Regions from separate parts of the Streptomyces sp. NBC_00158 genome, predicted to be linked through region 2. Evidence: riboswitches for the same ligand, from Rfam matches in the RefSeq annotation. Region 2 holds a riboswitch; each other region holds the start of a gene.
What was found. Region 2 has a riboswitch for cobalamin ahead of metE (5-methyltetrahydropteroyltriglutamate--homocysteine S-methyltransferase). Riboswitches for the same ligand answer to the same signal wherever they lie in the genome.
Positions count from the first base shown of each region.

Region 1: it holds a riboswitch for cobalamin, as region 2 does, so the genes downstream of both, OG553_RS10180 (ribonucleoside-diphosphate reductase subunit alpha) here and metE (5-methyltetrahydropteroyltriglutamate--homocysteine S-methyltransferase) in region 2, are expected to answer to the same signal.
Region 3: it holds a riboswitch for cobalamin, as region 2 does, so the genes downstream of both, OG553_RS02270 (ABC transporter substrate-binding protein) here and metE (5-methyltetrahydropteroyltriglutamate--homocysteine S-methyltransferase) in region 2, are expected to answer to the same signal.

Region 1 covers NZ_CP108161.1:2,300,226-2,304,929, forward strand. Annotated here, with positions in the region: gene OG553_RS10160 (carbon starvation CstA family protein) at 1-51, shown strand, start outside; gene OG553_RS10165 (CstA-like transporter-associated (seleno)protein) at 48-248, shown strand; gene OG553_RS10170 (Uma2 family endonuclease) at 303-887, opposite strand; gene OG553_RS10175 (GNAT family N-acetyltransferase) at 979-1,473, shown strand; cobalamin riboswitch at 1,493-1,627, shown strand; gene OG553_RS10180 (ribonucleoside-diphosphate reductase subunit alpha) at 1,772-4,168, shown strand; gene OG553_RS10185 (ribonucleotide-diphosphate reductase subunit beta) at 4,168-4,704, shown strand, end outside.
Region 2 covers NZ_CP108161.1:7,219,489-7,224,192, forward strand. Annotated here, with positions in the region: gene OG553_RS33050 (cation:proton antiporter regulatory subunit) at 239-709, shown strand; gene OG553_RS33055 (cation:proton antiporter) at 717-1,979, shown strand; cobalamin riboswitch at 2,015-2,244, shown strand; gene metE (5-methyltetrahydropteroyltriglutamate--homocysteine S-methyltransferase) at 2,382-4,704, shown strand, end outside.
Region 3 covers NZ_CP108161.1:515,923-520,626, forward strand. Annotated here, with positions in the region: gene OG553_RS02260 (ABC transporter ATP-binding protein) at 1-460, opposite strand, end outside; gene OG553_RS02265 (FecCD family ABC transporter permease) at 457-1,476, opposite strand; gene OG553_RS02270 (ABC transporter substrate-binding protein) at 1,473-2,462, opposite strand; cobalamin riboswitch at 2,498-2,637, opposite strand; gene OG553_RS02275 (tRNA(His) guanylyltransferase Thg1 family protein) at 2,686-3,462, opposite strand; gene OG553_RS02280 (hypothetical protein) at 3,515-3,733, opposite strand; gene OG553_RS02285 (hypothetical protein) at 4,206-4,358, shown strand.

The sequences.
Region 1 (4,704 bases), 4.9 Mb from region 2:
GCCGCCGGCCTCGACGGGAGCGGGGGCAAGGCCAAGGAACCGGTCGCGTGAGCGGCGGGGTGCGCGGGGCGCTGGCGAAGGCCCGGTTCTACGTAAGGGAGTTCTCCGGCGAGGCCGCGTACGACCGCTACGTGGCGCACGCGCGCTCGCACGACCCGGACGCCGAGGTCCTGACCCGGCGCGCCTTCGAGCGGGCCCGCACCGACGCCCGCGAGGCGGACCCGCGCGAGGGCTTCCGCTGCTGCTGAACGGCCAGGAGGGCCCCGCCGGCGCTTCCGGCGGGGCCCTTCACGTGCTCCGAGTCAGCGCACCCAGTCCTTGAGGACATCGGTCTGGAGAGTGATGCCGACGGGCTCGGGGAGGGCGATCTCCGTGCCGTACGGCACGATGTGGATGCTCTTGTACTCGCGGCCGACGGGCTGGCTGTAGACGGAGACCTCACACTTGGCCCGGTCGATCAGCAGGTACACGGGGATTCCCGTCTCCGCATAGGCGCGGGGCGTCTCGACGTGATCCCGCCGACGGGTGTCGGCGTCCCACGAGGTCACCTCGACAGCCATGAGGACCGGCTCGGGTTCGGCCCAGTCGCCCTGGCCGACGAACGCGTCCTCGTGTGCCAGGACTCCATCCGGAATGGCGCGGCCCTGTCGGTACGGTTCCACCTTGATCCCCTGCCCCGGATGCATCCAGAGCTCCGGCCGGTACTGCAGGCAGATCCGGGTGAGCCACTGGACGATCCGCCCGTGGTCCGCGTCCGGCATGGCCTTGCTCCTGATGACCCCGTCGATGAATTCCAGCCGTGTCCCCACCCGCTCGCGGGCCGCTATGCGCGCCACGGCTTCGAAGTCCTCGGTCGTCATGTGGGGACGGTCAGTCATGAGGGTCATGCCTCGCTCGCCTTCCTCGACCGCCTTCCTCGACGGTGCCGTCTCCGACGATAGCGCCGACCACCGACACCCGTCCGGCACACTCGGCGGCATGGACTTCGAGATCAGAACGGCGAGGGAAGACGAGTACGGGCGGCTCGGGGAGATCACCGGAGCCGCCTACACCGGGGATGGGCTGCTGGACCTGAACGAGGACGACACCTACCTGAACGTCCTGCGCGACGTCGCCGGGCGGGCCGACGACGGGGAGGTGCTCGTCGCCGTGGAGGACGGCCGGGTGCTCGGCGGCGTGACGTTCGCCGCACCCGGCAGCCGGCTCGCGGACGTGGCCGGGCCGCGCGAGGCCGAGTTCCGGATGCTCGCGGTGGCCCCCGAGGCGCGCGGCAAGGGCGTCGGGGAGGCCCTCGTACGCGCCTGTGCCGAACGGGCCCGCGCCCTGGGCGTCACGGCCCTGGTGCTGTCGACCCAGCCGGCCATGCTGGGCGCCCAGCGGATCTACGGGCGACTGGGCTTCGTACGCACTCCCGAGCTCGACTGGTCACCCGTCCCGGCGCTGAAACTGCTGACCTACCGTCTGGAGCTGTAGCCGCGCCGACACAACATGTGGTGGGTCGCGCACGGGCGGCCCCCCACATGTATGCTCATCCTCGCTGTCGCCGCAGGGGAATCCGGTGCGAATCCGGAACTGTCCCGCAACGGTATGAAAAGTCCGAGGACCTGCCGACAGTGCGCCCGGATCGACCGAACCGGGTGCCGACACGTCCGGGCCTCGCGGTTGGGCCGGTGGACGCCATGTGGTGAGTACGCGATCCCGTCGCGCCCGCATGCGCCTCCCCCCGCCCCGATCCGCCGAAGACCGGGCCGAGCGAGGGAGAGCTCCCGCCGTGACCATCGCGCCTTCCGCACCGCGCGCCGAGTCCGTTTCTGGCGACACCACCGAAGGCCCGGGGGCCGCGCTGCTGCGTACTCTCACCGAGCTGACCGCCGACCTCCCCGACACCGACCCCGGCCGGATCGCCGCCGCCGCCCTGCGCGGCCGCAGCGCCACCGCCGACGAGGCCGAGCTGCGCGGGCTGGCCACCGAGGCCGCGGCGGGCCTGATCTCCGAGGACCCCGCCTACTCCCGGCTCGCCGCCCGCCTGCTGACGCTGGCCGTGGCCGACGAGGCCGCCGGCCAGGGCGCGACCTCCTTCGCCGAGTCCGTCGCCGTCGGCCACCGCGAGGGCCTGATCGCCGACCGCACCGCCGAGTTCGTCGCCGCCCACGCCGCCCGCCTGGACGCGCTGGTCGAGCACGCGCTCGCCGAGGGCGCCGACGACCGCTTCGGCTTCTTCGGCCTGCGCACCCTGCACAGCCGCTACCTGCTGCGCCACCCCATCACCCGCCAGGTGATCGAGACCCCGCAGTACTTCATGCTGCGCGTGGCCTGCGGCCTCGCCGAGGACCAGAGCGTCCAGGCCGTCGAGGAAGTCGCCTCGCTCTACACCTTGATGAGCCGGCTCGACTACCTGCCGTCCTCCCCCACGCTCTTCAACTCCGGCACCCGCCACCCGCAGATGTCCTCCTGCTACCTGCTGGACTCCCCGCTGGACGAGCTGGACTCGATCTACGACCGCTACCACCAGGTGGCGCGCCTGTCCAAGCACGCCGGCGGCATCGGCCTCTCGTACTCCCGCATCCGCGCCCGCGGTTCGCTGATCCGCGGCACCAACGGCCACTCCAACGGCATCGTGCCGTTCCTGAAGACCCTCGACGCCTCCGTCGCCGCCGTGAACCAGGGCGGCCGCCGCAAGGGTGCCGCCGCCGTCTACCTGGAAACCTGGCACGCGGACATCGAGGAGTTCCTGGAGCTCCGCGACAACACCGGCGAGGACCAGCGCCGTACGCACAACCTCAACCTCGCCCACTGGATCCCGGACGAGTTCATGCGCCGCGTGAACGCCGACGCCGACTGGTCGCTGTTCTCCCCGGCCGACGTCCCCGAGCTGGTCGACCTGTACGGCGACGAGTTCGACGCCGCCTACGTCAAGGCGGAGGCGGCCGGCCTCGCCAAGAAGACCATGCCGGCCCGCGACCTGTACGGCCGCATGATGCGCACCCTCGCGCAGACCGGCCAGGGCTGGATGACCTTCAAGGACGCCTCCAACCGGACCGCGAACCAGACCGCGCTGCCCGGCACCGTCGTCCACTCCTCCAACCTCTGCACCGAGATCATCGAGGTCACCAACGACGCCGAGACGGCCGTCTGCAACCTCGGTTCGGTCAACCTCGGCGCCTTCGTCGCCGACGGCGACATGGACTGGGAGCGCCTGGACGAGACCGTCCGCACGGCCGTGACCTTCCTCGACCGCGTCGTGGACATCAACTTCTACCCGACCGAGCAGGCCGGCCGCTCCAACGCCAAGTGGCGTCCGGTGGGCCTGGGCGCGATGGGCCTCCAGGACGTCTTCTTCAAGCTGCGCCTGCCCTTCGACTCGGCCGCCGCCAAGGCCCTGTCCACGAAGATCGCCGAGCGGATCATGCTGGCCGCGTACGAGGCCTCCTGCGACCTCGCCGAGCGCTCCGGCCCGCTCCCGGCCTGGGCCGAGACCCGCACCGCCCAGGGCGTCCTGCACCCGGACCACTACGAGACCGAGCGCCACTGGCCCGAGCGCTGGGACGCCCTGCGCGCCCGCGTCGCGGAGACCGGCATGCGCAACTCCCTGCTCCTCGCCATCGCCCCGACGGCGACGATCGCCTCGATCGCGGGCGTCTACGAGTGCATCGAGCCGCAGGTCTCCAACCTCTTCAAGCGCGAGACCCTCAGTGGCGAGTTCCTCCAGGTCAACGGCTACCTGGTCGAGGACCTCAAGCAGCTCGGCGTGTGGGACGCGCAGACCCGCGAGGCCCTGCGCGACTCCTCCGGCTCCGTCCAGGGCTTCGGCTGGATCCCGGCCGAGATCCGCGAGCTGTACCGCACGGCGTGGGAGATCCCGCAGCGCGGCCTGATCGACATGGCGGCGGCCCGTACGCCGTACCTGGACCAGAGCCAGTCGCTGAACCTGTTCCTGGAGACGCCCACCATCGGCAAGCTCAGCTCGATGTACGCGTACGCCTGGAAGCAGGGTCTGAAGACCACGTACTACCTGCGCTCGCGCCCGGCGACGAAGATCGCCCGCGCCGCGTCCGGCGCCGCCGCCGTCCCGGCCGCCACCACCCCGGCCCAGCTGCCCCAGGCGCTCGACGCCGAGGCGCTGGCCTGCTCCCTTGAGAACCCCGAGTCCTGCGAGGCCTGCCAGTAATGAGCTCCACCGAGAAGAAGAACCTCCTCGACCCGGGCTTCGAGCTCACGCTCCGTCCGATGCGCTACCCGGACTTCTACGAGCGCTACCGGGACGCGATCAAGAACACCTGGACGGTGGAGGAGGTCGACCTCCACTCCGACGTCGCCGACCTCGCGAAGCTGACGCCGGCCGAGCAGCACATGATCGGCCGTCTGGTCGCGTTCTTCGCGACGGGCGACTCGATCGTCTCGAACAACCTCGTCCTGACGCTGTACAAGCACATCAACTCCCCGGAGGCGCGCCTGTACCTGTCGCGCCAGCTGTTCGAGGAGGCCGTGCACGTCCAGTTCTACCTGACGCTGCTCGACACCTACCTGCCCGACCCGGACGACCGCGCGGCGGCCTTCGACGCCGTCGAGGAGATCCCGTCGATCCGCGAGAAGGCGCAGTTCTGCTTCAAGTGGATGGACTCGGTCGAGAAGATCGAGCGCCTGGAGACGGCCGCCGACCGGCGCCGCTTCCTGCTGAACCTGATCTGCTTCGCCGCGTGCATC
Region 2 (4,704 bases):
AGCCCTGCGGCCGCCTCCCGACCACCCCGCTGACCTGCGGCGAAGCCTACTTCCCCGGCCCCATCCTCAGGGGGCGGCAGGCCGCTGTCCATCCGTGCCGGCACCCATATTGCGGGCGCCCGGAAAGTGGCAGGATGTGCGCGCCGACCGGCCCTCCCCCGCCGGGGACCGAGCCCGCAGCGAGTCGGCACCACGTACGGAACGAACACGAGGGGGGACAGCCGTGCCTGCTCCACGGATGAGCACAACGCCGCTGCCCGGCATCGGGGTCCAGTACGACCTCACCACCCGCGAACGCCGGCACCTGTCGGTGATCGCGCACCGGGACGGAACACGGACGGTGAACCTGTACCGGGCCGACGACCCCGACGCGTGCGCGCACTCGCTGCGCCTGACGGGCCCGGAGACCGCCTCGCTGATCGACGCGCTCATGCCCGCCCACCACAGCCCGAACCTCCTGCACACCACCGACCTCGGTCTGGTCGCCGAACGGATCGAGCTGTCGGCCCACTCCCACTGGAACGGCCGCCTCCTGGGGGAGACCCGGATGCGCACCGAGACCGGCGTGTCCATCGTGGCCGTGCTGCGCCGCGCCGAGGCCCGCCCCGCGCCCGCGCCCGACTTCCGCCTCGCCGGCGGGGACACGCTCATCGTCATCGGCACCCGCGAGGGCGTGGACGCCGCCGCGGCCATACTCGGACGGGAGTGAGCGACCCGTGCACTCCGCCGTCTTCCTGATCGAGTTCGGTGCGATCATCCTGGGCCTCGGCCTGCTGGGCAGACTCGCCGGCCGCTTCAGCTTCTCCCCGATACCCCTCTACCTGCTGGCCGGTCTCGCCTTCGGCACCGGCGGACTCCTGCCCATGGGCGCGAGCGAGGAGTTCGTCGCGATCGGCGCCGAGATCGGAGTGATACTGCTCCTGCTGATGCTGGGCCTGGAGTACACCGCCTCCGACCTGGTCTCCAACCTCAAGACCCAGTACCCGGCCGGACTGGTCGACTTCGCCCTGAACGCCGTACCCGGAGCCGTCGCCGCCCTGCTCATGGGCTGGGGCCCGGTCGCCGCCGTGGTCCTGGCCGGGGTCACCTGGATCTCCTCCTCCGGGGTGATCGCCAAGGTCATGGGAGACCTGGGCCGCGTCGGCAACCGCGAGACCCCGGTCATCCTCAGCATCCTGGTCCTCGAAGACCTCGCGATGGCCGTCTACCTGCCGATCATCACCGCCCTCCTCGCCGGCGTCAGCCTGGCCGCGGGCAGCGCCACGCTGGCCATCGCCCTCGGCGTCGCCGGGGCGGTCCTGTTCGTGGCCGTCCGCTACGGACGCCACATCTCCCGCTTCGTCTCCAGCGACGACCCGGAGAAGCTCCTCCTCGTGGTCCTCGGCCTGACCCTGCTCGTGGCGGGCATCGCCCAGCAGCTCCAGGTCTCCGCGGCCGTCGGCGCGTTCCTCGTCGGCATCGCCCTCTCCGGGGAGGTCGCGGAGGGCACGCACAGCCTGCTGAGCCCGCTGCGCGACCTGTTCGCCGCCGTGTTCTTCGTCTTCTTCGGCCTGCACACCGACCCCGCGAGCATCCCGCCCGTCCTGCTGCCCGCGCTGGCCCTCGCCGTGGTCACGGCAGGCACGAAGATCGCGACCGGGTACTGGGCGGCCCGGCGCGCCGGCGTCGGGGTCAAGGGACGCTGGCGGGCCGGCGGCACGCTCGTGGCGCGCGGCGAGTTCTCCATCGTCATCGCCGGCCTCGCCGTCACCGCGGGCGTCGAACCCGCCCTGGGACCGCTCGCCACCGCCTACGTGCTGATCCTCGTGGTCATCGGCCCGCTCACCGCCCGCTACACCGAACCCGCCGCGGCCTGGATCGCCGGACGCCGCACCCGGCCGCGGGGGCCCCGCCCGGCACAACGCCCGCACTCCGGGGCGCCGGAGGGCGCGCGGGAGCCGGCGCAGGACCCGGTCCGTCTCGTCCGCCCGTCCGAATGACGGAATCCGCTCGCCGCTGACGGGACGCTCCGCCTAGGGTGGCGGGTGCAGCTGGTTCGCCCCCGTCCGCCAGGCGGGATGCGTCGTAAGAGGGAACCCGGTGGGAATCCGGGACTGCCCCGCAGCGGTGAGCGGGAACGACCGCCGTCATACGCACTGGGACCGGACGACGGTCCCGGGAAGCGACGGCCAGTAGGAGCCCGCCGGGAGAACCCGGCAGACGTGCCCGCGAGTCCGAAGACCTGCCCGCTGCCCGTACGCGGACCCAACCGCGTACGGACATCCCGGTGACCTCGTGGGCGGGTCGGCGGCAGCGGGCGCCCCGCGCGACCCGCCGCTCCTTCGCGTCCCCGCGTCCCCTCACCGGGACGTTCCCGGACACGTCTCGCGAAGGAGAGACCAGTGACAGCGAAGCCCACAGCCGCGGCGGCGAGCGCCACCGTGTACGGCTACCCCCGCCAGGGCCAGGACCGTGAACTGAAGAAGGCCGTCGAGGGCTACTGGAAGGGCCGCGTCTGTGCCGCCGCCCTCCGGGAGACCGCGGCCGGCCTGCGCCGGTCGAACTGGCGGCAGCTGGCCGAGGCCGGCGTCCACGAGGTCCCGACCGGCGACTTCTCGTACTACGACCACGTCCTCGACACCAGCGTCATGGTCGGCGCCGTCCCCGCACGCCACCGCGCGGCGGTCGACGAGGACCCCCTCGACGGCTACTTCGCGATGGCCCGCGGCAGCGACACCGCCGCCCCGCTGGAGATGACCAAGTGGTTCGACACCAACTACCACTACCTGGTCCCCGAGCTCGGCCCCGACACCGTCTTCACCGCGGACCCCGCCCGGCAGGTCGCCGAGCTGGAGGAGGCACTGGCCCTCGGGCACACCGCCCGCCCGGTCCTCGTCGGCCCGGTCACCTACCTGCTGCTGGCCAAGCCCGCCCCGGGAGTCCCCGCCGGCTTCGACCCGCTGGCCCTGCTCGACCGGCTGCTCCCCGTCTACGCCGAGGTCCTCGCCCGGCTGCGCTCCGCCGGAGCCGAGTGGGTACAGCTCGACGAGCCGGCCCTCGTGCAGGACCGCACCCCCGCGGAACTGAACGCCGCCGCCCGCGCCTACCGCCACCTCGGCGGCGCCGCCGAACGCCCCCGGCTGCTGGTCGCCTCCTACTTCGGCCGGCTCGGCGAGGCGCTCCCGGTCCTCGCCAAGGCCCCGGTGGACGGCCTCGCCCTCGACTTCACCGGACCGGGCGCCGCCAACCTGGCGGACCTCGCGGCGATCGGCGGACTGCCCGGCAAGCGGCTCGTCGCGGGTGTCGTCGACGGCCGCAACGTCTGGATCAACGACTTCGAGAAGTCCCTCACCACCCTGGGAACCCTCCTCGGCCTCGCCGGGCGGGTGGACGTCTCCGCCTCCTGCTCCCTGCTGCACGTACCGCTGGACGCCGACGCCGAGCGTGACGTCGACCCGCAGGTCCGCCGCTGGCTCGCGTTCGCCCGGCAGAAGACCCGGGAGGTCTCCGTCCTGGCCCGCGGACTCGCCCGGGGCACGGACGTCATCGCGGCCGAACTCGCCGCGAACCGGGCCGGCCTGGCCTCCCGCGCCGGATCCGCCCTCACCCGGGACCCGGCCGTCCGGGCCCGCACCGCGGCCGTCACCGACGCGGACGGACGGCGCTCGCAGCCGTACGCGGTGCGCACCGCCGCCCAGCGGACGCGACTGGACCTGCCGCTGCTGCCCACGACCACGATCGGCTCCTTCCCGCAGACCGGCGAACTGCGGGCCGCCCGCGCCGACCTGAGGGCCGGCCGGATCGACGCGGCCGGCTACGAGGCCCGCATCGAGGCGGAGATCGGCGAGGTCATCGCCTTCCAGGAGAAGACCGGCATCGACGTCCTCGTCCACGGCGAACCCGAACGCAACGACATGGTGCAGTACTTCGCCGAGCAGCTCACCGGCTACCTCGCGACCCAGCACGGCTGGGTCCAGTCCTACGGCACCCGCTACGTCCGCCCGCCGGTGCTCGCCGGGGACGTCTCCCGCCCCGGGCCGATGACCGTCCGCTGGACCTCCTACGCCCAGTCCCTGACCTCGAAGCCCGTCAAGGGCATGCTCACCGGCCCGGTCACCATGCTCGCCTGGTCCTTCGTACGCGACGACCAGCCCCTCGGCGAGACCGCCCGCCAGGTCGCCCTCGCCCTGCGCGACGAGGTCGGCGACCTGGAGGCGGCCGGGACGTCCGTGATCCAGGTCGACGAGCCCGCCCTGCGCGAAACCCTCCCGCTGCGCGCAGCCGACCACGCCGCCTACCTCGCCTGGGCCACCGAGTCCTTCCGGCTCACCACCGGCGGCGTCCGGCCGGACACCCAGATCCACACCCACATGTGCTACGCCGAGTTCGGTGACGTCGTCCAGGCCATCGACGAACTCGACGCCGACGTCATCAGCCTGGAAGCCGCCCGCTCCCACATGCAGGTCGCCCGCGAACTCGCCGCCCACGGCTACCCGCGCGAGGCCGGCCCCGGCGTCTGGGACATCCACTCCCCGCGCGTCCCCGGCACCGGGGAAGCGGCAGGCCTGCTGCGCACCGGCCTGGAGGCCATCCCGGCCGAGCGGCTGTGGGTCAACCCCGACTGCGGGCTGAAGACCCGTGGCTGGCCCGAGACCCGGGCGTCCCTGGAGAACCTGGTGGCCGCCGCCCGCGAGGTCCGCGCCGGCCTCGGCGGCGACGACCGCG
Region 3 (4,704 bases), 6.7 Mb from region 2:
CGAGGGCGCGCTGGCGCTCGCCGCCGGACAGTTCCTCGAAGCGCCGCTGCGCGTAGCCGGCCGCTCCGACGCGTTCCAGCGCCTCGGCCACCTGCCGCCGGTCCTGGGGGCCGTCCTGCTCCCAGAAGCGCTTGTGCGGGCTGCGTCCCATGGCGACGACCTCGCGGACGGTCAGCCCGAAGGTGCCGGCGGCGTCCTGCGGGACGACCGCCACCCGGCGGGCGCGCTCCTTGGCTCCGAGCGCCCCGGCGTCGGCTCCGTCGAGCAGCACCCGGCCGGCGGTGGGCCGCAGGGTTCCGTAGACGCAGCGCAGCAGGGTGGTCTTGCCGCTGCCGTTGGGCCCGACCACGCCGACCGTCTCGCCGGGGCGGGCGGTGAGGTCGACCCCGTGCAGCAGGGTGTGCCCGTCCACCTCGTAACGCACGGCCTCTACGGCAAGTTCCGCCGGTCCTCGCGTCATCCCGCCACCCCCTCGGTGCGGCTGGTCCTGCGCAGCATCCACAGGAAGAACGGTCCGCCCACCAGCGCGGTGACCACCCCGACCGGAACCTCCTCGGGGGCCGCCGCGGTACGGGCGACCAGGTCGGCGAGGACCAGGAACACGGCCCCGGCGAGCGCGGCCACGGGCAGCAGCGCCCGGTGGCCGGCGCCGACGGCCATCCGGGCGGCGTGCGGGACCATCAGGCCGACGAAGCCGATGGCCCCGCTGTAGGCGACGAGCACCCCGATGACCAGGGACGAGAGCACGAACACGGCGGCGCGGAAGCGGCCGGTGTCCAGGCCGAGGGTCTGCGCTCCCTCCTCCCCCGCGAGCAGCAGGTCCAGCGGCCGGGCCAGGGCGGTGAGCAGGCCGGTGCCGGCGAGCAGCGCGGCGGCGGGCAGGGCGAGTTCGTCCCAGCGGGCCCCTCCGAGGCCGCCCAGTGTCCAGAACAGCGCCAGGCGGAGCTGGTCCGGTTTGGCGGACAGGACGAGGACCAGGCTGGTCAGCGCGGACAGCACGTACTGCACGGCGACCCCGGCCAGGATCAGCCGGCCGGTGGTCATGGTGCCGCCGCGCCGGGCCATGGCGTAGACGGCGACGAGCGCTGCCATGGACCCGGCGAAGGCCGCGCCCGGCAGTCCGAGTCCGCCGGCGGCTCCGGCGGCACCCGCGCCGGACACGATGACCAGCACCGCCCCGGCCGAGGCCCCGGAGGAGGCCCCGAGCAGGAAGGGGTCGGCGAGCGGGTTGCGCACGAGGGCCTGGAGCACGGTGCCGGCCACCGCCAGCCCGGCTCCGACGACGGCCCCGAGCAGGACCCGGGGCATCCGCACGTCCCACACGATGGAGGCGAAGGCCCCGCGCGTTCCGGGTCCGCCGAGGACGATGTCGACGACCTGCCCGGGCGGGATGCGTACGGGCCCCAGGGCCAGGCCCGCCACCATCGAGGCGGCGAGCGCGGCGGCGAGCAGCACCGGCGTCAGCGCGCGCCTCACGGGGCGTCGGGGTGCAGCTGGCCGCCCAGGGACTCGACGGCGTCGGCGACGCGTACGCCGAGCACGGCGGAGGACAGCGGCAGCACGGCGAACCGGCGGTTCTTCACGGCGGGAACCCCGGCGAGCGCCGGGTCGTTCAACAGGCGCTGCTTCTTGGCCTCGACGGTGGTGCCGCCGTAGTCGTAGATGAGGACGACCTCGGGCGCGCGCTCGATGACCTTCTCCCAGGGCACGTCGCCGAAGGTGTCCTTGAGGTCGGCGAACACGTTCGTGCCGCCCGCGAGGGAGACGATCTCGTTGCCGATGCCGCTGCCGCCCGAGGTGAAGGCGGAGGCCTCGCCGGAGTCGTAGACGAAGACGGACGGCCGGGCCCGGTCCTTGACCCGTGCGGTGACGGCGTCCACGCGCCGCTGCTCCTCCCGGACGAGGGCCTCGCCGCGCTCGGGGACGCCGAAGGTGCGGGCGACCTCGTTGATCTCGGTCTTCAGCTGTGCGAGCCCGACGGGGCCCTCGGTGCAGTACTCGACGCTCAGCCGGGTGCCGATGCCGGCCTTGGCCAGCCCTTCGCGGTCACGGCCCTGGCTCTTGTCGAAGGCGCTGGCGTAACCCCCGTACACGAAGTCGGGGTTCGCTCCCAGCAGCACCTCCTTGGAGGGGTACTCCTTGGCCAGCACCTTGATCTTGTCGTAGGCGGGCCGGTAGGCGGGCAGCACGGAGTCGTCGAGGTAGGCGGTGCCTGCCATCCGGTCCTGGAGCCCGAGGGCCAGCATGATCTCGGTGGCGTGCTGGTTCATGGTGACGGCGCGCTCGGGCGGCGCCTGGTAGGTGCTGCTGACACCGCAGTTGGTGACGGTGTACGGGAACCCGGGCGCGGGCTGCGCCCCGGCTCCGGGCCCCTCGGCCCCGGACGGCCCGCCGCAGGCGGCGAGCGGCAGGACAAGGGCTATGGGCAGGAAGGAGCGCACGGCGGCGCGGACACGCGACATGGTGAGGCCTCTCCGGGGGATCCTCGTCCCCGGTCGAAGTGAAGAGGCGGTGCGTCAGTGTCTGACTCCCGGCCCCCACGCGCACGCGGCGGCCGGTCACAGTGGCGGGACCGCACCGGATTCACACCGGTTTCCTGTCCTGCACCGCCGGGACAACCCGGCCAAGTCTGCCAGATCCGATCTTCACACCCGGAAGGGGCGGCGGGTCCGGGCGGATGCCCTGTCAGGCGGTCAGCGTGGGCATCGCCGGGATCCGCCGCGCGAGCCATCCGCCCGGCTCGGCGGTGAAGTGCTCCGCGCCTCCGGTCTCCCACCAGGAGCGGACGGCCGTGGTCCGTACGGTCTGGCCGGACCGCTTGTCCGTGTACTCGAGTTCCCGTTCTCCGGTCGCCCGCACGGCCACCTGGCCCCGCTTGCAGGCGGCCGGGTAGTCGTTCCAGTTCACCCCTGCCTCGGACCACAGCAGTTCCTGCATCGCTCCGGTCGACACGCGCTGGAGCCGCTTGTGGGAGAAGTGCGCCTGGGCCGCCATGGAGATCGAGTTCCGGACCGCGTCGCGCTGCCGCCACACGAAGTAGTTGGCGACCTCGACGGGGTCGGACATGGTGAACGTCCGCGCGTCGAAGAGGGCCCGCCCCCCGGGCCGGCGCTCGTTGAGGACCGCCGTGGCCAGCGAGGCCGACACCGACAGCTGCTTGGCGACGACGCCACCGAACCAGGGCTCGGAGCTCTGGCTGGTGAAGTCGGTGAGCAGCAGGCTGATCTCGTCGGACTGGTGGTAGGCGAAGGCCGTCCCGCTCACCTCGGCGCAGAGCGCCTCGGTGACGGCGGCCATGTCCTCGACGAAGCCCATGTCGAAGGGCCTGTCCGCGTGGCGCAGGTAGGTGTGGAAGGCGCGGCCGTCGAGGCGCAGGATCGTATAGGTGCGCCGGGGCAGGACGGCCCGGTGCGCGGCCTCGTACCGCTTCATGCGGTCGCCAAGTGCGGTCGTGTCGCTCATGCCACAGGGTACCGGGAGCCCCTCGGCCCCCGCCCCGCAATAACGACCCTCGCTACTCGCCCCTCTTCCACGGCCGGTCTCCCGGCCGCAGCAGCGTCTCCGGCGGCTGACCGCCGGCCCGTCTCTGCCCCGCCGTGGACACGCCGACGAACAGGACCATGAGGAATCCCACGACCGACAGCGGCCAGAGGGTGAAGAACCCCACGATGAACAGCAGCAGGCCCACAGCCAGCAGGCCACGCCCCCAGTCCGGGCCCTGTTGCTCCGCCACGTCGGCTCCCTTCGTCGAGAGCGCCCACGGTACGCGCGCGAAGGGGCCCGCGATGGCCGGCTGGAACAAGACCATACGAAGGAGAGCTCTCCCGGAACCGTTCCACGGGGAAACGAACACTCGAATTGCGCCCGGAGGGACCCCGAATCGCTTCGATCCCTTGCACCGATGAGGCCCATCACTCACGTTCAGGCGTTCATGCGGGGCCTTCCCATTAGGTGCCTCAGGCTGCCGTTGCAGAGGAGACGAGCACCAGCTATCCCGAATCGGCGTAAGGCCCATACAGCTCTGGGTTCTTCCGCCGCTTCGCGTTCCAGATGGCCTTCTCATCCTGCTGGACATCCCTCCCGGCACACATCAGAGCGAAGGTTACACTGTCGAAAGTGACGTACGAGGTGACCACGCTGGGCGAGGTGTCGTCCTTCCCGGTGCTGCGGACGGTGTGGCTGGAGCAGCGTGACCGGAGCACCTCGTGAGCAAGAAGGGTTCCTTCAACCACCCCGCCGCCCTCGCCACTGCTCTCGACCAGGGCGCCTGCGCTTCTGGTCGTCCGGGCCCGTGGGTGATCACCGGCCAGTACCGGGCGTCGTGGCGTTCGGAGGTCCATGGCGGTGGGCCGGTGTAGGTCGCGGAGGTCGGCACCAGCGCCCCGCAGGCTCGGCGGCTGGAGTACGGCTTCGTCGGTACGGACTCGCTCGGCCGCCGGCACGCTCAGCCGTCGGCGAGCGTGCTTTGTCCATGCATCACGACGCCGGGCGTCACCGAGTGGGACGCGCTCGGCCTGTGCCGGTACGGCTTCCTGTCGATCGAAGGCCCGGTCGCCGCTCACTTCGCCGGAGGTCCGGAGTGATCAAGGACTCGCACCCCACCCATCAGGTCACCATCGTTGCCGCACGGAGCGACCAGGCGGAGTGGCTGGCAGACCGCGTTCGGCGGGCCTTCCTGGCCCGCACTCCGGCCGGCGCTTGGGA